Regions from separate parts of the Rahnella sp. AN3-3W3 genome, predicted to be linked through region 3. Evidence: predicted binding sites of a transcription regulator. Region 3 holds the regulator's gene; each other region holds the start of a gene.
The links. The regulator CRP, encoded in region 3, controls carbon source genes, mostly activating them, when cyclic AMP is high. The targets are predictions, from matches to a motif close to ATGTGANNNNNNTCACAT.
Positions count from the first base shown of each region.

Region 1: rhaB (rhamnulokinase) is a predicted target of CRP. The motif match lies at 5,075-5,092, and genes of this name have one in related genera.
Region 2: UC15_RS15620 (PTS sugar transporter subunit IIC) is a predicted target of CRP. The motif match lies at 5,323-5,340, and genes of this name have one in related genera.

Region 1 covers NZ_JYDG01000047.1:27,193-35,388, forward strand. The annotation lists gene UC15_RS14145 (DUF1435 domain-containing protein) at 1-5, opposite strand, end outside; gene UC15_RS14150 (GGDEF domain-containing protein) at 308-1,399, shown strand; gene rhaT (L-rhamnose/proton symporter RhaT) at 1,998-3,032, shown strand; gene rhaR (HTH-type transcriptional activator RhaR) at 3,093-3,959, opposite strand; gene rhaS (HTH-type transcriptional activator RhaS) at 4,032-4,859, opposite strand; gene rhaB (rhamnulokinase) at 5,200-6,684, shown strand; gene UC15_RS14175 (L-rhamnose isomerase) at 6,681-7,937, shown strand; gene rhaD (rhamnulose-1-phosphate aldolase) at 8,009-8,196, shown strand, end outside.
Region 2 covers NZ_JYDG01000054.1:23,190-31,385, reverse strand. The annotation lists gene rpoZ (DNA-directed RNA polymerase subunit omega) at 23-298, shown strand; gene spoT (bifunctional GTP diphosphokinase/guanosine-3',5'-bis pyrophosphate 3'-pyrophosphohydrolase) at 318-2,426, shown strand; gene trmH (tRNA (guanosine(18)-2'-O)-methyltransferase TrmH) at 2,432-3,130, shown strand; gene recG (ATP-dependent DNA helicase RecG) at 3,127-5,208, shown strand; gene UC15_RS15620 (PTS sugar transporter subunit IIC) at 5,440-6,759, shown strand; gene gltS (sodium/glutamate symporter) at 6,815-8,026, opposite strand.
Region 3 covers NZ_JYDG01000040.1:17,375-25,570, reverse strand. The annotation lists gene UC15_RS11750 (YccS/YhfK family putative transporter) at 18-2,093, opposite strand; gene crp (cAMP-activated global transcriptional regulator CRP) at 2,155-2,787, opposite strand; gene UC15_RS11740 (OsmC family protein) at 3,151-3,558, shown strand; gene UC15_RS11735 (LysR substrate-binding domain-containing protein) at 3,560-4,471, opposite strand; gene UC15_RS11730 (MFS transporter) at 4,665-5,855, shown strand; gene UC15_RS11725 (amidohydrolase) at 5,871-7,055, shown strand; gene UC15_RS11720 (phosphoribulokinase) at 7,061-7,930, opposite strand; gene UC15_RS11715 (YheU family protein) at 8,074-8,196, opposite strand, start outside.

The DNA of each region.
Region 1 (8,196 bases), on a different contig from region 3:
ATCATAACCTTGCTCCAAACGTTGATAATGAGAACCAATATCATATAGGATTTTTTCTCATTTACCACCTATTTGCAGCGGTACCCTCCCTTAGGGTGACACCTGTCGACAAAAGTGCTAATTTTGAAGCCGTAAAACAAATTAGCCATGCAGCCCTACAAAATAGTGACACTAATAACGATATTTATTGAATTCTAATAATTACCCATTTGAACTATTAGCCTGTTTACACGGAATACACCCGCGGTATAAGGCGATAAAACACTTTATCTATTCAGACCAACATACGCTAAATAGAGTAAATTTGATGATATCTCATTCCTATGATGAGCTGCTGAAAAGCAAACATCGGCTGGCGATGTTGCTATTCTTTTTTTTAAATAGTGCCACTGCGCTATTTTCCATGGTTTATCCGCCAGAAGGCGCATCGTCAATGCCTTTTCCGCTGGTACTGATTTTTGGTCTTTGCGGAGCAGGATTAATATTTTCATTTTTCAGTAAGAAAAATTATTCTGCGCATCTGAATATGTGTTCTGTCATCGTCGGGCTGTTGTGGGGATGGCAAATTGCATTTCGTTTTGCTGAAATTAGTCAGACAGATAAAAATTATCTGCTGGTCAGTTTGCTCAGTATATTCTTTATCAGTGCTATCGCTTTATCAGATAATTTTCTGGCTTTTTGCCTCCACGCAGTACCTTCGACTATTTGCGTCATCTTTCTCGACGATTTTCAACATATCGGGCGCATCTTATTTACCGTTTCCCTGCCGCTGATAGGCCTGTGGTTGCATCACCTGATGTTAAAACGCAGCGATGAATTTACACGCAGAATGCTATCCAACCTTTACAGCGAGCGGGAGAAATTCAGCGACCTGAGTATGCTGGATCCGCTCACTGGCCTGTACAACCGGCGCGGACTGCAAAACAAACTGGAAACCCTGTTTAATCAGGCCTCCGGCCACTACGTCATGCTGCTGGATATCGATCACTTCAAAGCCTACAACGACAACTATGGCCATACGATGGGCGACCAGGCGCTGGTGCGCGTGTCTGCTGCCATCCGTGATGCCGTGCGCTCGCGCGACGTGGTTGTGCGCTACGGTGGAGAAGAATTTCTGGTGCTGATGTCCAATGTAAAACAGGAACATGCAGTTCGCATGGCCGAACGTATCCAGAATAAAGTCCTCGGGTTGAATATCCCGCATTTGTTTAATGCGCAGGTATCGACTCACGTCACAGTAAGTGCCGGGCTCGCTGCGCTGGAGGAAGGCGACTTTATTCAGGCTTTAGGTAAAGCAGATACCTCTCTCTATAACGCAAAAAATAGCGGCCGCAATAAGATATTTTATGCGTGGGAAGAGGAAACCGTTGAGGCATCCATTCAAGAAAGAATGGCCTGATGGTGTTTGAAAGTAACAATGATAACAGCGTGTTTATTGTTTTTATTTTCCTGTCACATATTTAAAGTGGACAGATAGTCTTTATTAAAGGCCGGACATTCATTTCTTTTGCATAATCATTCAGCTTTTAGCCAGATTCACGATTCTGGCTAAAAGCGAAACAGCTTATTTATCATGTCGAATGTTACTGAACAATGTTACTTTTCGATTTTATCAATCTGCTTAAATAACCCATTGTCGTCTTTCAGCCCTGCCTTAATAACCACGATAAAGATAATCCTAAACACCCTCGTTTCAATGTACTGACCGACCTGCCAGCTGCATTCATCCTTCTCATTCCCTGCGTCAAAAAAACACGCTACTCTGTTGTTTTAACACCATTATTCTCTCCATTTCTTAATCTGTGAACTGACTCACCCTGACCTTCCGGCGAGTGCCAGCGCTCATTTGCCCGTGGCACTGACCGGAAGGTTGCTCTGCCGGACACTTCTTACACTAACGGCCAGCCGCAGCCCTGATTTATGAAGGAACAGTTAGGCGTGGCATTTATTACTTATCTCTTCACCAGTACGTTTCTCTACATAAAAAGGTCCGGTGTATGAACAGTTCGATAGCTTTAGGGATTATCTGGCATCTGATAGGAGCAGCCAGCGCAGCTTGCTTCTATGCGCCATTCAAACAAGTAAAACATTGGTCATGGGAAACCATGTGGTCGCTGGGCGGCTTCTTTTCATGGATCATCCTGCCGTGGGCAGTCAGCTACGTCCTGCTGCCTGATTTTTGGGCGTATTACGGATCATTCACCTTCGCAACCCTGCTGCCCATTTTCCTTTTTGGCGCGATGTGGGGCATCGGCAATATCAACTATGGCCTGACCATGCGCTATCTTGGCATGTCGATGGGGATCGGCATCGCCATCGGCATCACCTTGATTATCGGTACGCTGATGACCCCTATTCTTCAGGGCAAAATCGGCATGCTGTTCGGCACAACCGGCGGCCAGCTTACGCTGCTCGGTGTATTTGTTGCGGTCATCGGCGTAGCTATTGTCAGCTATGCAGGCTTCCTGAAAGAAAAAGCACTGGGCATTAAAGCTGAAGAGTTCAATCTGCGTAAGGGGCTGATTCTGGCGGTGATGTGCGGGATTTTCTCCGCCGGTATGTCTTTTGCCATGAGTGCCGCAGTCCCGATGCATGAGGCCGCACGCGCATTGGGCATTGACCCGCTGTATGTCGCGCTGCCAAGTTACGTCGTTATCATGGGCGGCGGTGCCATCGTGAACCTGGGCTTCTGCTTCGTCCGCCTGGCAACCCGCAAAACCATTTCGTTCCGGGCCGATATGTCTGTGGCGAAATCCCTGCTGCTCACCAATGCCATTTTTTCCATTATCGGCGGCGTGATGTGGTATCTGCAATTCTTCTTCTACGCCTGGGGTCATGCCAGCATTCCGGCAGAATATGATTATATGAGCTGGATGTTGCACATGAGCTTCTACGTACTGTGCGGCGGCATCGTGGGTCTGGTGCTGAAAGAATGGCTTGGTGTCGGGAAAAAACCGGTGCGCGTTCTGTGTATCGGCGCGCTGGTGATTATTCTGGCTGCGAATATCGTCGGTCTGGGAATGGCATTGTAAATCCACTACACACTTCAAAAGACCACTCATTAAAAGACGGCAGAAATTATTCTGCCGTCATCAGTGACAAAGATATCTTCCCCCCTGCCCGATAAAACGCTGCCGGTAATCACGGGGAGATACTCCACAGGCGCGACTGAAGACCACCGAGAAATAATTACTGTCATCGAAACCGCATTCTGCCGCCACATCACTGATCGTCATGCTGCCATAGCGCAACAGACTCATTGCCCGGCAAAGCCTCAGCTGACGCAAATAATGACTCACATTCATACCGGTATGCTGCTTGAACAACGAGCGTAAAGCACGGGGATTCAGCGCATGCTGCTGGCAGAACGTCTCCAGATGGAATGATTCAGCGATGTTTGCTCGCAGCGCCATCAGCAATAAATCCAGCTGATGTGCGTCGGGTAATGCCCCGCTGTCAGGACGCTGGCGAAAACGCAGTAATAACAGCGCCAGTTGCATCAGTAACGCTTCACTCAGTTGCACGGAAAGCGGCTCAGACTTCATACATTCTTTTGCCAATTCTTCCACTTTATCGCGTAAAACTGACATTCCAAGCGTACTCAGCCGCCAGTAGCGTTGCTCCTGACTGACATTCTCATCGGGCAATAATTGCGACCAGTCTGCCGCCAGGCCGAAGCGCTCACGGCAAAAAAGCACGTTATCCAGCGCCAGCTCGTTGACCGATTCGTAACTGTGGCGATCCCGCGAACTAATATAAAACAGGTCACCGCAAGTGATGGGATAAGGGATATCGTTCCAGATATGCAGGCCGTTGCCGCGCCAGACAATCACCAGCTCGTCAAAATCATGATCGTGACTGGGGAAATCCGCCTGCGGATGACGTTCCGCCACCACAACCGAATTTATTCCCGTCAGAAAGAAGTCATTTTTAAAAAGTCTTAGCGACATAGCGACAATCTCAAACCCGTTTGACGACAATATAAACGAGGCAGTTCAGATAAATATTCCCGAAACTGCGAGAGGTGCCGTTTAACGCATCTGATCACGCATGAGTTTTGGCGACACCGAAAACTCCCGACGGAATTGTGTCGAGAAGTGGTTACTGTCACTGAACCCGCAGGCATAGGCGATATCGGTAATACTTTGATCGCTATGATGTAAACGACGGCGCGCTTCGAGTAAACGCAGCCGGTTGAGATAACGCTGCGGTGTCATGCCCGTGTAATGCTTCATCTGCCGGTGCAGGGTTCGCAGTGCCAGCGAAAAACGTTCCGCGGCTTCAGTCCAGTTAACATCCTCACTGTAATGTGACTGGAGCCATTGCAAAAGCTGATTGACCCGGTTTTCCGAGGTATCTCGCAATTGTGGCTGGAAACAATCCTGATAAAGCAAAATCAGCAGTTGTAAAAACAGACTTTCGCGCGTGGCGATGTGTTCCATTTCAACGCTGTCGGGTAACGCTTCAAGCTGAGTAATGCAGCTCAGTACCTGTTGCAGCACGCACGGGCTGAGCTGCCAGTGGATCTGCGACTGATAATGATGTTCCTGCGGCAAAAAATGACCGACGTCCTGAATAAAACGGAACGTTTTCGGTGAACGGAACAACACATTGGTCAGACGAAGATTATCTACATTTTCAAAAAGATGGTGATCGCTGGCACGGACAAAACAGACCGTACCGGCGGTCAGAGTGTAGGGATTGTCATTAAAAATGTGCACACCCGATCCGCTTTCCACCAGCATAATCTCGTGAAAATCATGGTAGTGCTCCGGGAATACGTCTTGCGGAAGCCGCCGCTCAACCGTCACGGTCAGTTCAGGTGCCGCAAAATAATCATCACCTCTCAGTAACGTCATTTATCGCCTCCGGTTCAAAATCATTGTGTTTCGGGAAACAACCCTACCTTGTGCCCCGTTTTCTTACCTTCAAACCGCAGCGTTAAAAACGTCATAAATGGTCATATTTTAAAGATTCCCCCTGCCGTGATGCAGATCTGCGGCAACGATCACAATCGCCTGCCCCGCATTACTCAGACGCGGTAATTCACAGTTTCAGCCAGCTTTGAACCGTTATGTGATCTGCCTCGCATCTACCTTTTTAATGCTGCCATCCCGCCAAAACCCGTGGCAATCACCGGAAGGTGCCCCCACAACGCCTCCCCTACACTGGCCACATATTCAATAAGGAATGGCCGCTATGAGAACTCACCATCTTGCCGCTATTGACCTCGGCGCTTCCAGCGGCCGGGTGATGCTGGCGACGTTTACCCGTCAGGATCCGCAGCTGGCAGCGACGCTGACACTGAAAGAGATCCACCGTTTTCCTAATAACTTGATCCGCGTTGATGGCCACGAAACCTGGGATCTTGATGCACTGGAAAAACACATTCTTGAGGGGCTGAATCGCCTCGACGCATCCGGCGTTCAGCTTGACGGTATCGGCATTGATACCTGGGGTGTGGATTACGTGCTGCTTGATGAACAGGGCCAGCGGGTCGGTTTGCAAGTGGCTTATCGTGACAACCGTACCGAAGGCGTGATGGCGCGAATGGAGCAGCAGTTTGGCCGCGAGAATTTGTACCAAAAAACCGGTATTCAGTTCATGCCATTTAACACGCTTTACCAGTTGCGTGCGCTGAGCGAACAACAGCCTGAAATCGTCAGTAAAACTGCACACATGCTGATGATCCCGGATTATTTTCTTTACCGCCTCACCGGCAAAATGAACTGGGAATACACCAACGCCAGCACCACACAGATGCTCAATCTCGCCACCGGCGACTGGGATGAAGATTTGCTGAAACTGGCGGGTGTGCCACGCCGCTGGTTGCAAAAACCGACACCGCCGGGCAACTCTCCTGGGCTGTGGAAAAGCCCTCGCGGGCGCAGTGTGCCGGTGTTCAGCGTAGCAACACACGATACTGCCAGTGCGGTGGTTGCCGCCCCGCTGACCAGTTCACGCAGCGCCTATCTCAGCTCCGGCACCTGGTCGCTGATGGGCATCGAAAGCCCGAAAGCGTTTAACCATGCGCAGGCACTCCACGACAACATCACCAACGAAGGCGGCATCAACGGCAGCTATCGGGTGTTGAAAAATATCATGGGCTTATGGTTGTTCCAGCGTGTTTGCCGCGAACTGAACATTCAGGATTTGCCGTCCTTAATCACACTGGCTAAACACGTCACACCGTTCACTTATCTGATTAACCCGAACGAAGATTGTTTTATTAATCCGCCCTCCATGGTGGATGCCATTCGCGATGCTTGCCGTCAGGCCGGTGATCCGGTGCCGGAGTCACCTGCAGAGCTGGCACGCTGTATTTTCGACAGCCTTGCCATGTTGTACCGCAAAATCGCATTGCAACTTGCTGATTTACAAGGCTCGCCGCTGGAAGATATTCACATCGTCGGCGGTGGCAGCCAGAACCAGTTTCTGAACCAGCTTTGTGCTGATATCTGCCAGGTCAGCGTCAGCGCAGGTCCGGTTGAAGCTTCAACCCTGGGCAATATCGGTTGCCAGCTTATGGCGCTGAACGCCGTCAAAGATAACGCTGAATTTCGTCGCATCGTCGCCACGAATTTTGAGCAACACCACTACATTCCACGTATACACGCGGATTTCGCTATTCACTGGCGCCGTTTCCAGGCGCTCTGTCACGTCAATGAGGAACTCGCAGTATGACTTCATCTATCGATCAAGCATGGACACTTGCCAAAGAACGCTTTGCACAGCTGGGTATTGATGCCGAAGCTGCAATCAAACAACTCGATACCCTGCCCGTTTCTATCCATTGCTGGCAGGGGGATGATGTCGCTGGCTTCGAAAACCCGGAAGGCAATCTGACCGGTGGTATCCAGGCGACCGGTAATTATCCCGGTAAAGCGCGTAATGCTCAGCAACTTCGGGCTGATTTAGAGCTGGCCATTTCGATGATTCCTGGCCCTAACCGACTGAACCTGCATGCGATTTATCTGGAATCCGATCAGCCCGTTGCGCGTAATGAAATCGAGCCAAAGCATTTTGCTAACTGGGTGGACTGGGCGAAGAAAAACAAACTTGGGCTGGATTTCAATCCTTCCTGCTTCTCACACCCGATGAGTGCCGACGGCTTTACGCTCTCCAGCGCGAACCCGGAAGTCCGTCAGTTCTGGATTGAACACTGCCAGGCCAGCCGCCGCGTCTCTGCCTCATTTGGTCGCGCACTGGGCACGCCTTCCGTGATGAATATCTGGGTACCGGACGGTATGAAAGACCTCACGGTGGATCGTCTTGCACCACGTGAGCGTCTGATGACTGCACTGGATGAAGTGATTTCTGAGAAGTTTGCTCTGAGCGAACACATTGACGCCGTCGAAAGCAAACTGTTCGGTATCGGCTCGGAAAGCTACACCGTGGGCTCAAACGAATTCTATCTAGGTTACGCCGCAAGCCGTGGTACCGCACTGTGCCTTGATGCCGGTCACTTCCATCCGACTGAAGTGATTTCCGACAAAATTTCCGCCGCCATGCTGTATGTACCACGCCTGCTGCTGCACGTCAGCCGTCCGGTACGCTGGGACAGCGACCATGTGGTGTTGCTTGACGACGAAACGCAGGCCATCGCCAGCGAAATTGTCCGCCACAACCTGTTTAACCGCGTTCATATCGGGCTGGATTTCTTTGATGCCTCGATCAACCGCATCGCTGCCTGGGTTATCGGCACCCGTAACATGAAAAAAGCCCTGCTTAAAGCGCTGCTGGAACCGACAGATTTACTGAAAAAACTGGAAGTTGAAGGCGATTACACCGCGCGTCTGGCACTGCTGGAAGAACAGAAATCCCTGCCATGGCAGGCCGTGTGGGATATGTATTGCCAGCGCCACGACGTACCAGTCGGCGGCCAGTGGCTGGATACCGTTCGCCATTACGAAACCAGCGTGCTGGCTAAACGCTAAGGTTTGATAAACCCAAAGTATTGCTGACAGCACCGAAGAAAAGCATTCACCTTATTTGCAGGAAAGAACTGATGAAAACATTATTTACCTCGTGGTTTGTGCAGGGCATGGTTAAAGCGACCACTGATATGTGGTTGAAAGGCTGGGATGAGCGCAACGGCGGCAACGTCAGTATGCGACTGCTGCCAGAAGATATTGCACCTTATAAGAACGATTTTTACGCCCAGCCACGTACGGTTGAACTGACACAGCACGCGCC
Region 2 (8,196 bases), on a different contig from region 3:
CACCCTGTGGAGTAGCACATATATGGCACGCGTAACTGTTCAAGACGCTGTTGAGAAAATTGGTAACCGTTTTGACCTGGTGTTGGTGGCTGCTCGTCGCGCACGCCAGCTGCAATCTGGTGGTAAAGATCCACTGGTCGCTGAAGAAAACGATAAATTCACCGTTATTGCCCTGCGCGAAATCGAAGAAGGCCTGATCACTAATCAGATCCTCGACGTTCGTGACCGTCAGGAGCAACAAGAGCAGGAAGCCGCAGAGATTCAGGCAGTGACTGCCATCGCTGAAGGCCGTCGTTAATTAACGAAACGGATCTCACTTGTATATCTTTGAAAGCCTGAATCAACTGATTCAAAAATACCTGCCGGAGGAGCAAATTAAGCGCCTCGTGCAGGCTTACCTCGTGGCGCGGGATGCGCACGAGGGGCAAACACGTTCCAGCGGTGAGCCGTATATTACTCACCCGGTGGCCGTGGCCTGTATTTTGGCTGAAATGAGACTCGATCATGAGACTCTGATGGCGGCGTTATTACACGACGTTATCGAAGACACGCCTGCAACTTACCAGGATATGGAACAACTGTTTGGCAAGAGCGTTGCTGAGCTGGTTGAAGGCGTTTCAAAGTTAGACAAGCTGAAGTTCCGCGATAAGAAAGAAGCGCAGGCGGAAAACTTTCGCAAAATGGTCATGGCGATGGTGCAAGACATCCGCGTCATTCTGATCAAACTCGCTGACCGTACCCATAACATGCGCACGCTGGGCTCTTTGCGCCCGGATAAACGTCGCCGCATTGCCCGCGAAACGCTGGAAATTTACAGCCCGCTGGCACACCGTTTGGGTATTCATCACCTGAAAACCGAGCTCGAAGAGCTGGGCTTCGAAGCACTCTATCCAAACCGTTATCGCGTCATCAAAGAAGTGGTGAAAGCCGCGCGTGGTAACCGTAAAGAGATGATCCAAAAAATCCTCTCTGAGATAGAAGGCCGTTTAACCGAAGCCGGTATTCAGTGCCGTGTCAGTGGCCGCGAAAAACACCTGTACTCTATCTATTGCAAAATGCACCTCAAGGAACAGCGTTTCCATTCCATCATGGATATCTACGCCTTCCGGGTGATCGTTAAAGACCTCGATACCTGCTATCGCGTGTTAGGGCAGGCTCACAGCCTCTACAAACCGCGTCCGGGTCGGGTCAAAGATTACATCGCAATCCCAAAAGCCAACGGCTATCAATCTTTGCATACCTCACTTATCGGCCCGCACGGCGTGCCGGTTGAAGTGCAGATCCGTACTGAAGATATGGATCAGATGGCAGAGATGGGGGTTGCGGCTCACTGGGCTTATAAAGAGAACAGTGAAACCAGCACGACGGCGCAGATCCGCGCTCAACGCTGGTTGCAGAGTTTGCTTGAGCTGCAACAAAGCGCAGGCAACTCCTTTGAATTTATCGAGAGTGTGAAATCGGATCTGTTCCCGGATGAGATTTATGTCTTTACCCCGGAAGGTCGTATCGTCGAATTGCCTGCGGGCGCGACGCCGGTCGACTTTGCTTACGCAGTGCATACCGATATCGGCCATGCCTGTGTCGGCGCGCGCGTTGACCGCCAGCCTTATCCGCTTTCACAGCCGCTCACCAGCGGTCAGACTATCGAAATCATTACCGCTCCGGGTGCCCGCCCGAACGCGGCCTGGCTAAACTTTGTCGTTAGTTCACGCGCTCGCGCCAAAATCCGCCAGATGCTTAAAAACCTGAAACGTGATGATTCCGTTTCGCTGGGTCGTCGTCTGCTGAATCACGCGCTGGGTGCCGGTAAAAAACTGTCAGATATTCCGCCAGAAAACATTAAAAATGAGCTGGATCGCATGAAGCTCGTGGCGATGGATGATCTGCTGGCTGAAATCGGTCTCGGCAACGCGATGAGCGTTGTTGTTGCTAAAAATCTGATGGGCGATCAGTCATCAATGGCATCGTCAGGCACGCGTAATCTGCCGATTAAAGGCGCAGACGGCGTACTGATCACGTTCGCAAAATGTTGTCGTCCGATCCCGGGTGACCCGATTATTGCGCACGTCAGCCCGGGCAAAGGTCTGGTTATCCACCATGAATCCTGCCGTAATATTCGTGGCTATCAGAAAGAACCTGAGAAATTCATGGCCGTTGACTGGGATGACCATCAGGAAACGGATCAGGAATTTATCGCCGAAATCAAAGTCGATATGTTCAACCATCAGGGCGCACTGGCGAACCTGACAGCAGCAATTAATGCTGCTCAGTCGAACATTCAGAGCCTGAGCACCGAAGAAAAAGACGGTCGCGTCTACAGCGCCTTTATCCGCCTGACGACTCGCGATCGCGTTCATCTGGCGAATATCATGCGTAAAATTCGTATCATGCCGGACGTCATTAAAGTTACCCGCAACCGAAACTGATTGTTATGACCCCAGAACGTTATGCGCGTATCCGCGAAATGCTTGCGGCCCGACAGCCAGACCTGACGGTCTGCATGGAACAGGTGCATAAACCGCATAACGTTTCTGCCGTCATTCGCACGGCAGATGCCGTCGGCGTTCATGAAATCCATGCCGTCTGGCCTACCACCCGAATGAAAACACTGGTCTCTTCGGCGGCGGGCAGCAACAGCTGGGTTCAGGTCAAAACACACAAAACCATTCAGGAAGCCGTCGCCAAAATGAAGGCGAAGGGTATGCAAATACTCGCTACGAATCTTTCTGAAAAAGCTGTCGATTTCCGTGCCATTGATTACACCCGTCCGACCTGTATCTTACTCGGACAAGAAAAAACGGGTATCACTCCAGAAGCTTTAGCTCTCGCGGACAGCGATATCATCATTCCGATGATCGGGATGGTGCAATCTCTGAACGTATCTGTCGCCTCAGCACTTATCCTGTACGAAGCACAGCGTCAGCGGGAAAATGCCGGTCTGTATCGCCGTGAAACCAGCCTGCTGAGCGAGAAAGAGCAGCAGCGACTGCTGTTTGAAGGTGGCTATCCGGTGCTGTCGAATGTGGCGAAGCGCAAAAAACTGCCACGCCCTTTCATTGACGATCACGGCCAGATTGTTGCCGATGACGAATGGTGGTCTGCGATGCAAATGACGGTTAAAAAAAGATGAAAGGCCGCCTGCTCGACGCCATCCCGCTGACGTCGCTTTCCGGCGTCGGAGCCAGTCAGGCAGATAAACTCGCTAAACTCGGCCTTGAAACTATTCAGGATTTACTGCTTCACCTGCCTTTGCGTTATGAAGACCGTACCCGCCTTTACACCATCAATGATTTACAGCCTGGCATTTTCGCAACTATAGAAGGCGAAGTGCTGCGCAGTGATATCAGTTTTGGCCGCCGCAGAATGCTGACCTGTCAGATAAGCGATGGCACTGGCATGGTGACGTTGCGGTTCTTCAATTTTAACGCCGCGATGAAAAACAGTCTGGCAGCAGGCCGTCGTGTCACCGCGTATGGCGAAATTAAACGCGGCACCATCGGCGCTGAAATCATTCATCCGGAATACCGCATTCAGGGTGAAAACAGTGAAGTGGTTTTGCAGGAATCGCTGACGCCGGTCTATCCGACAACGGAAGGTATTCGCCAGGCAACACTGCGTAAACTGACCGATCAGGCTTTAGAATTACTCGATACCGTACCTATCGCCGAATTATTGCCGGAAGAATTAAGCCGTTCGCTGATCCCGCTTCCTCAGGCGCTGCATTTACTGCATCGCCCGCCGCCAGACATCCAGCTCGCCGATCTTGAGAAAGGTCATCATCCTGCTCAGCGACGCCTGATTATGGAAGAACTGGTGGCGCATAATCTCAGTATGCTGGCCGTTCGCGCCGGTACACAAAGCTATAAAGCACTGCCATTGCACCATGACGATCGCCTGAAAAAACAGTTCCTCGCTTCTCTTCCTTTCAGCCCGACAGGCGCGCAGCAGCGCGTGGTGGCTGAAATCGAGCAGGATTTAGCGAAAAGCTACCCGATGATGCGTCTGGTTCAGGGTGATGTGGGTTCTGGCAAGACGCTGGTAGCAGCTCTCGCCGCACTCTGCGCTATCGCTCAGGGGCAACAGGTCGGATTAATGGCGCCGACAGAATTGCTGGCCGAACAACATGCCAATAATTTCCGTCAGTGGTTTGAACCGCTGGGAATTCAGGTCGGCTGGCTGGCAGGAAAACAAAAAGGTAAAGCCCGGCAGGCGCAGCAAGACGCGATTGCCAGCGGTCAGGTTTCAATGGTGGTGGGCACGCATGCCATCTTCCAGGAGCAGGTTTTGTTCTCGTCACTTTCTCTGGTCATCATTGATGAACAGCACCGGTTTGGTGTACACCAGCGTCTGGCGCTGTGGGAGAAAGGCCTGCAACAAGGGTTCCATCCGCATCAGTTGATCATGACGGCGACGCCTATTCCGCGAACTCTGGCCATGACTGCCTATGCGGATCTTGATACGTCAGTGATCGACGAATTGCCGCCAGGCCGTACGCCGGTAACAACCGTCGCGATCCCCGATACCCGCCGCAGTGATATTATCAGCCGCGTCAAAAGTGCCTGCGAGCAGGAAAATCGTCAGGCTTATTGGGTATGTACGCTGATCGAAGAATCAGAAATGCTCGAGGCTCAGGCAGCCGAAGCCACCTGGGAAGGACTGAAAGAGGCCCTGCCAGCGCTCAACATCGGGCTGGTGCATGGTCGCATGAAAGCGCAGGAAAAACAGGCCGTCATGCAGGCGTTTAAACAAGGCGAAGTGCAACTTCTGGTGGCGACGACCGTTATTGAAGTCGGCGTTGACGTACCAAATGCCAGCCTGATGATTATCGAAAACCCGGAGCGTTTAGGACTGGCGCAATTACACCAGCTGCGCGGCCGCGTCGGGCGCGGTGCCGTGGCTTCCCACTGTGTTCTGCTCTATAAAACGCCGCTGAGCAAAACTGCGCAGAAGCGTTTGCAGGTACTGCGTGACAGTCACGATGGTTTTGTCATTGCCCAGCAGGATTTAGAGATCCGCGGACCGGGCGAATTACTGGGTACGCGCCAGACTGGCAGTGCAGAGTTTAAAGTCGCGGACCTGTTACGCGACCAGGCAATGATCCCCGACGTGCAGCGTATAGCGCGCTATCTGCAACAGCAGTTCCCGGATCACGCCAAAGCATTGATAGAACGCTGGCTGCCGGAAAGAGTCAGATACACCAACGCCTGATCCCCTTCTCCACTCTCTCTTATCGTCGAAGCATTATTAAAAATGATGTTTTTGCGCCTTCACATTCATGCAAATTTTAATGTCACCGCAGCTGAACTGCTTTCTTCGTTGGTTATTTGATGACCTTCACAGAGTGAGGCAAAGTCGGTAACCGGTTTCATACCCCATCACTACACTGATGATAATTAAGGCAACCGTGTCTGAACTCTTCAACATAAGGCCAATATTATTATGAGCATCAGCCAGTCACTCTTTAACTTTATAGAACTAAAGATCAGCCCTTTTGCTGCCAGGCTTTCCTCACAACGGCACGTCATGGCAGTACGTGATGGCTTCATTTCAGCAATGCCGTTTATGATTGTCGGCTCATTTTTACTGGTTTTTGTCCACCCGCCATTCTCGCCTGAATCTTCGTGGGGTTTCGCCAGGAGCTGGCTGGCGCTTTCGGCTAAATATGAAGTACAAATTTTGACGCCGTTCAATATGACGATGGGGATTATGTCGATCTACATCGCGGCATCGATTGCCTACAATCTGGCAAGAAGTTACAAACTTGACCCGTTTATGACGGCGATGCTGGCGCTGATGTCTTTTCTGCTGGTTGCTGCGCCGCAGGTTGATGAGAAAATGTCGACCGTCGCGCTGGGTGGCGTGGGCATATTTACCGCCATTCTGGTGGCGATTTATGTGACTGAGCTGACGCGGCTGCTGAAAAAATACAATATTGGCATACGCTTACCTGAACAGGTTCCTTCAAACATTAAGCATTCATTCGATTTGCTGATCCCGATTATTGCGGTGGTGGTGACGCTTTTCCCTTTGAGTTTGCTGGTGCAGTCAGGTTTCGACATGCTGTTACCACAGGCGATTATGGCGCTGTTCGAGCCGCTGATTTCCGCCGCTGACTCACTGCCCGCAGTACTTCTCGCCGTGCTGATTTGCCACCTGTTGTGGTTTGCCGGTATTCACGGTTCAGCCATCGTTTCCGGCATGTTGCAGGCTTTCTGGTTAACCAACCTTGGCCTGAATCAGACAGATCTCGCCGCAGGTTTACCGATGACGCACATCATGACCGAGGCTTTCTGGAATTTCCTGATCGTTATCGGCGGCTCCGGCGCAACCATCGGGCTGGTGTTGCTGTTTTGTCGCAGCAAGTCGGCGCATCTGCGTACAATGGGCAAACTCAGTCTGGTACCCAGCTGCTTTAACATTAATGAGCCGGTGATCTTCGGCACGCCAATTGTTATGAACCCGGTATTTTTCATCCCCTTTCTTCTGGCACCGATGGTGAATGCCGTCATTGCCTACACTGCGGTTAAAACCGATCTTCTGCCGCATATGATTTCACTGGTTCCCTGGACATCTCCGGCGCCGATTGGCGCAGCCTGGGCAATGGGCTGGGATTTCAAAGTGTCGATTCTGGTCGTCATGCTGATGGCACTTTCGATGGTGATTTACTATCCGTTCTTCAAGGTTTATGAAAAACAGCTTATGGCGCAGGAGAAAGCCGCTGAAGCGGAAGAGGTGTTTACGGAAAAGGCAGCACAGTAAGCGATAAATCAGAAGGAAAGGCAGGCACAGAAGCGAAACTTCTGTGCCTGTTTTTTTAACTGAAAGCCGGGAATATTGGCAGCATCAGATACAATTTAATGACGATCGCATTGGCAATATCAATGAAGAATGCCCCAACCATCGGCACAACCAGGAAGGCCAGATGCGAAGGACCAAACTGGTTGGTGATCGCCTGCATATTTGCAATCGCCGTCGGCGTTGCACCCAGTCCGAAGCCGCAATGTCCGGCAGCCAGTACCGCGGCATCATAGTTTTTGCCCATTACGCGATACGTTACGAAAATCGCGTAAAGCGCCATCGCGATGGTCTGTACGATGAGGATTGCCATCATCGGCAAAGCCAGTGACGCCATTTCCCACAGCTTCAGGCTCATCAGTGCCATCGCAAGGAACAACGACAGGCTGACATTACCCAGTACTGAAACGGCCCGGTCGAAAACACGATAAAAACCGAGCCACGCCATGACGTTGCTCAGGATCACACCCACGAACAGAACACAGACAAATGTCGGAATTTCGAAGGCAGACCCCTGAAGCAGGCTGGCAAAGTAAGTTCCAGCCATCAGACATATCGCGATCAGCGCGATCGTTTCCACCATCACCAGCGGGGTGATCATCCGCCCGATGGTCGGTTTTTCAAATGCGCTGGGATCGGCGGCATCTTCCGGTGTGCCGTTTGGTGTTGAAGAATGGCTGACCAGATAACGCGCCACCGGCCCGCCGATGATTCCACCTAACACCAGGCCGAAGGTCGCGCAGGCCATAGCAACTTCCATCGCGTTTTCAAAGCCATAACGTTCGATAAACAGCTTGCTCCACGCCGCACCTGTTCCGTGACCGCCAGAAAGTGTAATCGAACCGGCCAGCAAGCCCATCAGCGGATCAAGCCCCAACATTTTCGCCATCCCGATACCGATGGCGTTTTGCATCAGCAACAGGCCGATAACGACAAAGACCAGAAGAAATAAAGATTTGCCGCCTGCACGCAAGCTGGAAAGATTGGCATTCAAACCAATTGTCGCAAAGAACGCCAGCATCAGGGGCTCTTTAAGGGACATATCAAAGCCGATTTCCAATCCGAACATCTGATTGGCGATCAGCAACAGCAAAGCGACCAGCAACCCGCCGGCAACGGGCTCAGGAATAGTGTATTTCTTTAGAAATTTGACCGACTGGACGCATTTTCGTCCTAAAAGGAGTACCAACGTGGCGGCAACGAGCGTGCCGTAGTTGTCGAGTTGAATCATTGAAAAACTCCATTTTAAAAAAATATCCAAAAATATTATTGAGTTATAAACATCTCATTTAAGTATCATTTCCCCAGAGGCTGAATTAGAAGTCATTAAAGCTGCGATAAGCAAGAAAAACAGATCGTAAATCTCCCCTTAACCCAAACATTCCACCCAAAATTGCCGAT
Region 3 (8,196 bases):
GGCAATCCCCTTCACGTTCACGCCTTCCGCGTCAGCCAGATCCCATGATGTGGTCTCTGCTTCCACGCCAGTGATGAAATAGTATGCATCACGCTGAGATGTGAAATTACACGCCGCAGATGGCGTTCCATCTCGGTCAGTGGCATATCAGGATGCAGTTCCGGTGCATTGATCAGCGTGTTCTCATTGCCCGGTCCGTCATAAAGCAGTCGCTGCTGACAACTCTGCAACGCAATTTCACAGGTCTGTAAATACTCCGTCGCCAGTTTCTCCGGCAGCATGTAATGCTCGCGGGCGAGGATGGTCATCGCGTTGATGTGCTCGACAATGAACTGGCTGTGCGTCACCCACAAGCGCATATCCGCCAGATAATGCGAGTTAAAGCCGGGCTCCTGCATGGCCTGATTCAGTGACGTGAAAAGCTTGTTGTGCGCCTGATTGACCTGCATGCGGGTGTAAGCAAGCTTCGACGTATCCGGGTTTTCTTCAAGCAGTAAGCGGATAGCATCCTGATAGGTTTCCAGCGCCTGGTGGGCGTTCTGGCGCAGTAATCCGCTTTGCCATTGCGGCCACAGCCAGATGGTGCCGCCGAACGCCAGCGCGCAGCCGATCAGTGTATCCACCAGCCGCGGTACCAGAAAATGCACGCCGTTCATCGCCAGCAGTTGCAGGGTATATACCGCCGTCACGGTCATGCCGACCATCGCCAGCCCGTAGTTTTTACGCAGCACCGTATACGACACCAGCGTGACGATCAGCATACACATCAGCGTGATGCCTTCGGGTAATTCCAGCTTCAGCAATCCGGCTGCAATCAGCAATCCGGCCAGCGTGCCCAGCGCACGGTGCTGGATACGCACGCGTGTGGCGTTATAACCGTTCTGACTCACCAGCATGATGGTCAGCAAAATCCAGTAAGGCTTGGGCAGATTAAAGAACAGGCCCAGGCTGCTGCCAATCGCCAGAATGATCCCCAGACGGGCGGCATTGCGCAGGGCGACAGATTTGAAGGAAAGATAGCTTTTCAGCGCAGGCCAGAAGGGTAAACGCGGCTGAGTGTTCATCAGGTCACGTTTGTACAACGGGCGCTGTGTCCGCAGCAGGCGCGCAATGCGGCTGAAGTGGTAGTAGCAAAACTGGCCGACCGGGTTCTCAGGATTGCGCGCGGCGATTTTCTCCAGCGCGGCCAGCTCGTTGGCCATCGTAAACCGTTCGGATAAACGGTGATAAAGAATGTCGTCGGCGATGACCCGCAGACGGGCGGAAATCACCTGCGCATTACGGCGGATAACCGCTTCGGCGTGGCTTTCTTCCACCAGCTTCTGCACTTCTTCCGGCTGATGCAGGCTCACCGTGATGTGCTCCTGCAAATCAAGCGCGACCTGAAAACGTTGAAACAGTCTTTTGTGGTGATGATGATGGCCGTGTTGCGGCAGCATGTGCAGTTGCTGATAGAGCAGGGCAATCAGGTCGATGACCTGCTGCTGTCGCGTCAGCAACGGGGGTAACGCGGTTTCAGGATCGGTGTGTTGCGTCAGCAGGCTGTATTTAGCTTCGAAGTAATCCGCGAGTTGCAGATAGAGCTGACTGAGCGTTTCGCGCATCGGCTGTTCTTCCGATATGCGAAACCACGCCCAGTTAAATAATCCGTACCAGGCCGTACCGGCGGCGAAAAGCACCGGCGCCTGCCATATAGGGCGTACGCCGACCATACTCAGTGTGAAAATGGTCGCCACCAGCGCGCCGGGCAACAGCCGCGCATGCAACGGGCTGATTTCGCCGGTCACGCCAAGCAGTAATGCCAGCGACAACATGATGAGCGGCAGGGGAATGTGCCAGCTTTCCAGCATCACTTGCAGCAGAATGCTGCTCACGGCAAACAGCGTTCCGCCAATTATCAGGCGTTTGAAAAAGCGTTTATGCGGAGTATCGAGGCCCGCGACGTTGCAGCAGGCAGGACAAAGAGAGAACAGCAGCCCCATTTGCAGATTGCCGAACAACCAGCAGATACCAACGGGCAGGCACAACACCAGCGTCTGGCGCAGCGCGTAGTTAACTTCCGGATGGTAAAACAGTCTTCGCCATAGCGTCATGGATAAAGCTTAGCCCATAAAAAAGGCGCGACAGTGTTCTGCCGCGCCGATTTTTAAGGGATTAACGTGTGCCGTAAACGACAATCGTTTTACCGTGTGCCGAGATCAAACTTTGATCTTCAAGCATTTTGAGAATACGTCCGACTGTTTCACGTGAACAACCGACGATTTGGCCGATTTCCTGACGGGTGATCTTGATTTGCATCCCGTCCGGATGGGTCATCGCATCAGGCTGTTTAGCCAGATTAAGCAGAGTTTGAGCGATACGCCCTGTTACGTCGAGGAAGGCCAGGTTGCCGACTTTCTCTGACGTCACTTGCAGACGGTTTGCCATCTGCGCGGAAAGACGCATCAGAATATCCGGGTTAACCTGAATCAGCTGGCGGAATTTTTTATAAGAAATTTCAGCCACTTCACAGGCAGTTTTTGCACGAACCCACGCACTACGTTCCTGACCTTCTTCGAAGAGTCCCAGCTCGCCGATGAAGTCACCTTGGTTAAGGTAGGACAGTATCATTTCTTTGCCTTCTTCATCCTTGATAAGGACAGCAACTGACCCTTTCACGATGTAGTAAAGCGTTTCGGCTTTTTCACCCTGGTGAATCAGCGTACTTTTAGAAGGATACTTATGTATATGACAGTGAGACAGGAACCATTCAAGAGTCGGGTCTGTTTGTGGCTTGCCGAGAACCATTTGCTATTATCCTCTGTTGTTATCGCTGCCCAAAATCACAGGGCTCAGAGTTCCCTGTATGGCACTTCAAAATCCAAAGCGCCCTTTCAGCATATAACTCCCCAGAAATGCTGCAAGCGGGTGTCGGAGTGAAACAGCCTGATTATTGCCGTTATCACCGTGGGTTCTGTTCTTAAACCGCGAAAACCGTCACCGCAATTCACTGGAAAGTATGTTTCGGCTTTGTTTGTAGCACAGGTTTGCAATGCTGTCTTCTGTTGTCTCGCTTCAGCATGATGGCGATCGGGTTACGTTGCCAGATTTTAGGTGAAAGGGTACTCTGGGAGCGGAATTCGACGAGTTTATTCACCGGGAGAATAGTTCATGCACGCACGCGTAAAATGGGTAGAAGGGCTGACGTTTTTAGGCGAGTCAGCGTCAGGCCACCAGATTTCTATGGATGGTAATGCGGGCGATAAAGCACCCAGCCCGATGGAAATGCTGCTGATGTCCGCAGGCGGTTGCAGCGCGATTGATGTGGTGTCTATTTTGCAAAAAGGCCGTAATGACGTGCGTGATTGTGAAGTCAAGCTGACCTCACAACGCCGCGAAGAAGCGCCGCGCCTGTTCACGCACATCAATCTGCATTTTATCGTCACCGGTAAAGATCTCACCGATAAGATTGTCGAACGTGCCGTCAGCCTGTCTGCGGAAAAGTACTGCTCTGTGTCCCTGATGCTCGGCAAAGCGGCTACCATCACGCACAGCTTTGAAGTGATCAGCGTCGAATAAGTTACGACCAGTCATACGCGTGGCACTGGCTGCGCAATAAATCCAAAAATCGCCGCGCGGCAAACGTCAGCGGCGATTTTTGCGAGTAAAGCACGCAATATTCCGCCTGCGGCAGGGTATCGATATTGAGCTCACACAATTTGTCCTGCAATCCAAACGGCGCTTTCATCGCCCGCGCCACAATGGTCAGATAATCAGACTGCAACACCATATTTAGCCCGCACACCACCGAATCTGTATGCACCGGCATTTCCGCTGCCGGCTGATGAAATCCTCCCATCGATACCCTGATTTGCTGGTAATACCCCATATCCGTTTCGGGCAACAGCCAGCGCGCATCCTGTAATTCCTTCAGAGTTGTGGAGCCTGCCAGCGGATGTCCACGCCGGGCGATAACGCAGAAAGGTGCGCTGAACAGTGGCTCACGTACCAGATCTTCCAGCGGAAATCCCGGCCCGGCGGTACCGACCGCGAAATCCAGTTTCCCTTCGCGCAGTGCAGGTAATAACGTGGAAAGTTGCCCTTCTTTGATCAGCAGTTTGGACTGCGGAAACTGCGTCTTAAATTCTCCTGCCAGTCCGGGAAAAACCGTCAGCGCCAGCAGCGATGAAAATCCAATGGCGACGGAGCCCTGCGAATATTGTTCGATCTGGCGAATTTCATCGGCGGCGCGCTCAAGCTCTTCGAGGATAAATTGCATGCGCTGTGCAAATGCCCGGCCCGTTTCGGTCAGCGTCATCCCCTGATTGCCACGCACGATCAGCTGCGTATCGAGCGTTTGTTCCAGTTCACGCAATGTTCTGCTGACCGCCGGTTGGGACTGATTCAACGCCCGCGCCGCGCCGCGAATACTGCCGCTGCGGATAACCTGCTGGAAAACCTTCAGTTGCTGCAATTTCGGCAAATAGCGCATCACGATCCCTATCAGTAAAAAGCATCACCCGCCCAAAAATTGCATCTTATGGTCACGCTGTAAAGCTGATAGCGTCAGGATCGCGAAAAATAATATGTTGTTATTCAGTTGATTACGTGATGCATGTCGCATTTTACGATTCATCCGGCAGTGAGAAAATCTGACGTGGTGATAACAAAAAGGGATATCCGCTATGAAAAGTCGTTCCCTGATGATCTTCCTGCTATTTGTCGGTTATGCCGTGGTGTATATCGATAAAACAGTGATGGGCTTTGCGCTGCTGCCCATCGAGCGCGAATTTAATCTGCAACCTGAACAGCTGGGGTATATCACCGGCATTTTCTTCCTGGCCTATTCGCTGTTTCAGATCCCCGCGGGCTGGCTGAATGACCGGTTCGGCTACAAAAAAGTGCTCGGCATGTCGCTGTTCTTGCTGGGCGGCTTCGCGCTGTGTTTCGGAACGCTGGGCCTCAGCCTGGGATTACTGGTCACGTTCCGGTTTCTCTCCGGCGTCGGCCATTCCGGCTATCCTGCGTCCTGCGCCAAAGCGGTAGTGTCTAATTTCGCAGTTGAGAAGCGAACCTTTGCGCAGTCGATTTTGCTGTCTTCCGCCGGACTGGCGATGACTGCCGGACCGCTGATTGCGGTTTACAGCCTGGATCATCTTGGCTGGCGCGGATCGTTCTCCATTCTCGGATTGCTGGCTTTTGCCATCGCCGTAGCGATTGTGATTTTTGTGCCCAATCCGCCGGAGGCGCAAGCCCGTACCGGCGCGAAAACCGGTTATCGGGAGTTGCTGAAAAATCCGATTGTCCTGCTGCTGTTTGTCTCAATTTTCTGCATCAACATTCCGTCTTACGGCCTGATGGCGTGGTTGCCGAAATATCTGGTCCAGCAGCGCGGTATGTCACTCGACGTATCCGGCATGGTGGTCGCCACCGGCGGGCTGGGTATCTGGATTTCTTCACTGGCAACCGGCTGGCTGGTCGGACGCTATATGCAGGGCAAAGAGCCGAAAGTGATTTTCTGCTGCGCACTGCTCAGTGCGTTGTGCATCTGGCTGGTCTTTACGTCGGCATCAGCCATAACGGCCGGGTTGTTCCTGTTCCTCGGCTACGTTTTCCTGATGGCGTCCTTTGTGACCGTCTTTACGCTGCCGATGAAACGCCTGCCTTCTGAGGTCATGGGCGCGGCGATGGGGATCATTAATACCGGCGGGACTCTCGGCGGATTTGTGGCACCGATTGCGATGGGATATCTCATCACCGCCAGCCACGGTTACCTTTCTACGTTTGTATTTCTGGCGCTGGCGATGGTGGTGGCCGGTCTGGCTATCCTGCCGCTGGCAATAAAACCTCGTGCGCCAATGCGCGATGTGGCTTAACTGAGGAGAAGAGTGATGACTTTTAATTTCGAAGCAATGCTGGCTGAAGTCAAAGCGGACGTGCTGCGCTGGCGCAGACATATTCATGCCCATCCTGAACTCTCTTTTCAGGAGCATAAAACGGCGGCGTACATTACTCAGCAGCTGGAAAGTTTCGGCGGTCTGACCCTGACACATCTGACGCCCAACAGCGTGATTGCCGATCTGAAAGGGGCGCATCCGGGGCCGGTATATGCGCTGCGGGCGGATATCGATGCCCTGCCGATTCAGGAAGAGAACGATGAACCTTTCTGCTCAACGGTCCCCGGCGTGATGCACGCCTGTGGTCATGATGCTCACACCGCAATGTTGCTGGGTGCGGCAAAAGTGCTGATCCAATGTCAGTCTGAGTTGCATGGTTCTGTGCGGTTTATCTTCCAGCATGCTGAAGAAGTGCCACCGGGCGGGGCACAGGAACTGGTGGATTTAGGCGTGCTGGATGGCGTTGAGAAAATCTTCGGCCTGCACGTGATGCCTAATTCTCCGACCGGTGAAGTGGGGCTGAAAGAGGGCGTGTTCTGCGCGTCCACAGATAACTTCGACATCACCATTACCGGCAAAGGCGGCCACGGTTCTATGCCGCATTTGTGTATCGATCCGGTGGTGATCGGCGCGGAAGTCGTCACCGCACTGCAAAACGTTGTGGCGCGCCGTATTGATCCGCTTCAGGTGCCGGTGCTGACTATCGCAACCTTCCAGACGGGCGAAAGTTATAACGTGATCCCGGAGCGGGTGAAGCTCGCCGGAACGCTGCGGACGCATCACAGCAACGTGCGCGAACAGGTGCCGCAGGTGATGGAGCAGATCATTTCCGGAATTACTGCAGCGCATGGCGCAACATACGAACTGCGCTGGACACGCGGCTATGTGAACGGTGACAACCATCCTGAGGCCTGTGCGATAGCGCGTCAGGTGATTGAAAAAACGCTGGGACCGCAGGCGCTGCGCGAAGTTACTCAGCCGCTGTTTGGCGGAGAGGATTTCTCTTCCTACCAGCAAAAAGTGCCGGGGTGTTTTCTGTTTATTGGCAGCGGGAATGAAAAAATTGGCGCGACTTACGGCGTACATAATCCGCGTTTTCGTCTCGATGAAGAGGCGTTACAGACTGGCGTCGCGCTGCATGTCGGGTTTATCCGTCAGTTGCTGATGAACGACGCCTGAGTCCGTTACTCGATCTTTTTCCCTTCCATCAGGCGCTGCACCAGCGGCGCCATAATCAGCTCCATCGCCAGCCCCATTTTTCCGCCCGGCACCACCAGCGTTTTGATGTGCGAGATAAACGAACCCTGCAACATCGCCAGCAGATACGGGAAATCAATGTCATCCAGCCCCTGGAAGTGGATCACCACAAAGCTTTCATCCAGTGAAGGAATGGCTTTAGCGGCAAACGGGTTGGAGGTATCGATAGTCGGTACGCGCTGGAAATTGATGTGCGTGCGCGAGAACTGCGGCGTGATGTAACTGATGTAGTCATCCATCGAACGCACCACGGAATCCATCACCGCTTCGCGGGAATGTCCGCGCTCGCCGGTATCGCGCACCAGTTTCTGGATCCATTCAAGGTTAACGATGGGCACCACGCCGACCAGTAAATCGACCTGCGCGGCAACGTCAATTTTGTCTGCGACAACGCCGCCGTGCAGCCCTTCGTAGAACAAAATGTCAGTCGGTTCCGGCAGCGCCTGCCACGGCGTAAAGGTGCCCGGCACCTGATTGTAGGGAACCGCTTCGTCATAAGTATGCAGATACTTGCGCGAACGACCGGTACCGGTTTTACCGTATTCGATAAAACTTTTTTCCAGCAGACCAAAGTCGTTGGCTTCCGGTCCGAAATAGCTGATGTGACGCCCGAGGTCACGGGCTTTGCGGATTGCCGCATCCATTTCAGGGCGGGTGAAATGGTGAAAGCTGTCGCCTTCCAGCTCAGCGGCACGCAGGCCAAGCTGCTGAAATATTTTACGAAATGCCAGGCTGGTGGTGGTGGTGCCTGCTCCGCTGGAGCCGGTAACTGCTATAACAGGATGTTTTGCTGACATAGTCGGGCTTACTCCTTAAACGTCACGCCATATTGCCCTTCTGGTCATTCAGGGCAGGCGGAAACAAAGCGCATAATTAATCCCATTGTTACCATAATTATTCGCTGAGGGACAGGCTGTCCAAATCCATTTTATGATCGTGTTTACCAGTCCTGCGGGTTTTCTTCCTGTCCGGCGCGGAACTGACCGCGCGGCATAATGTTCAGCGTTTCATGCAGTTCTGACCAGACCAGTACGATCTCGCCACTTTTCAGCTGACGTTTTAC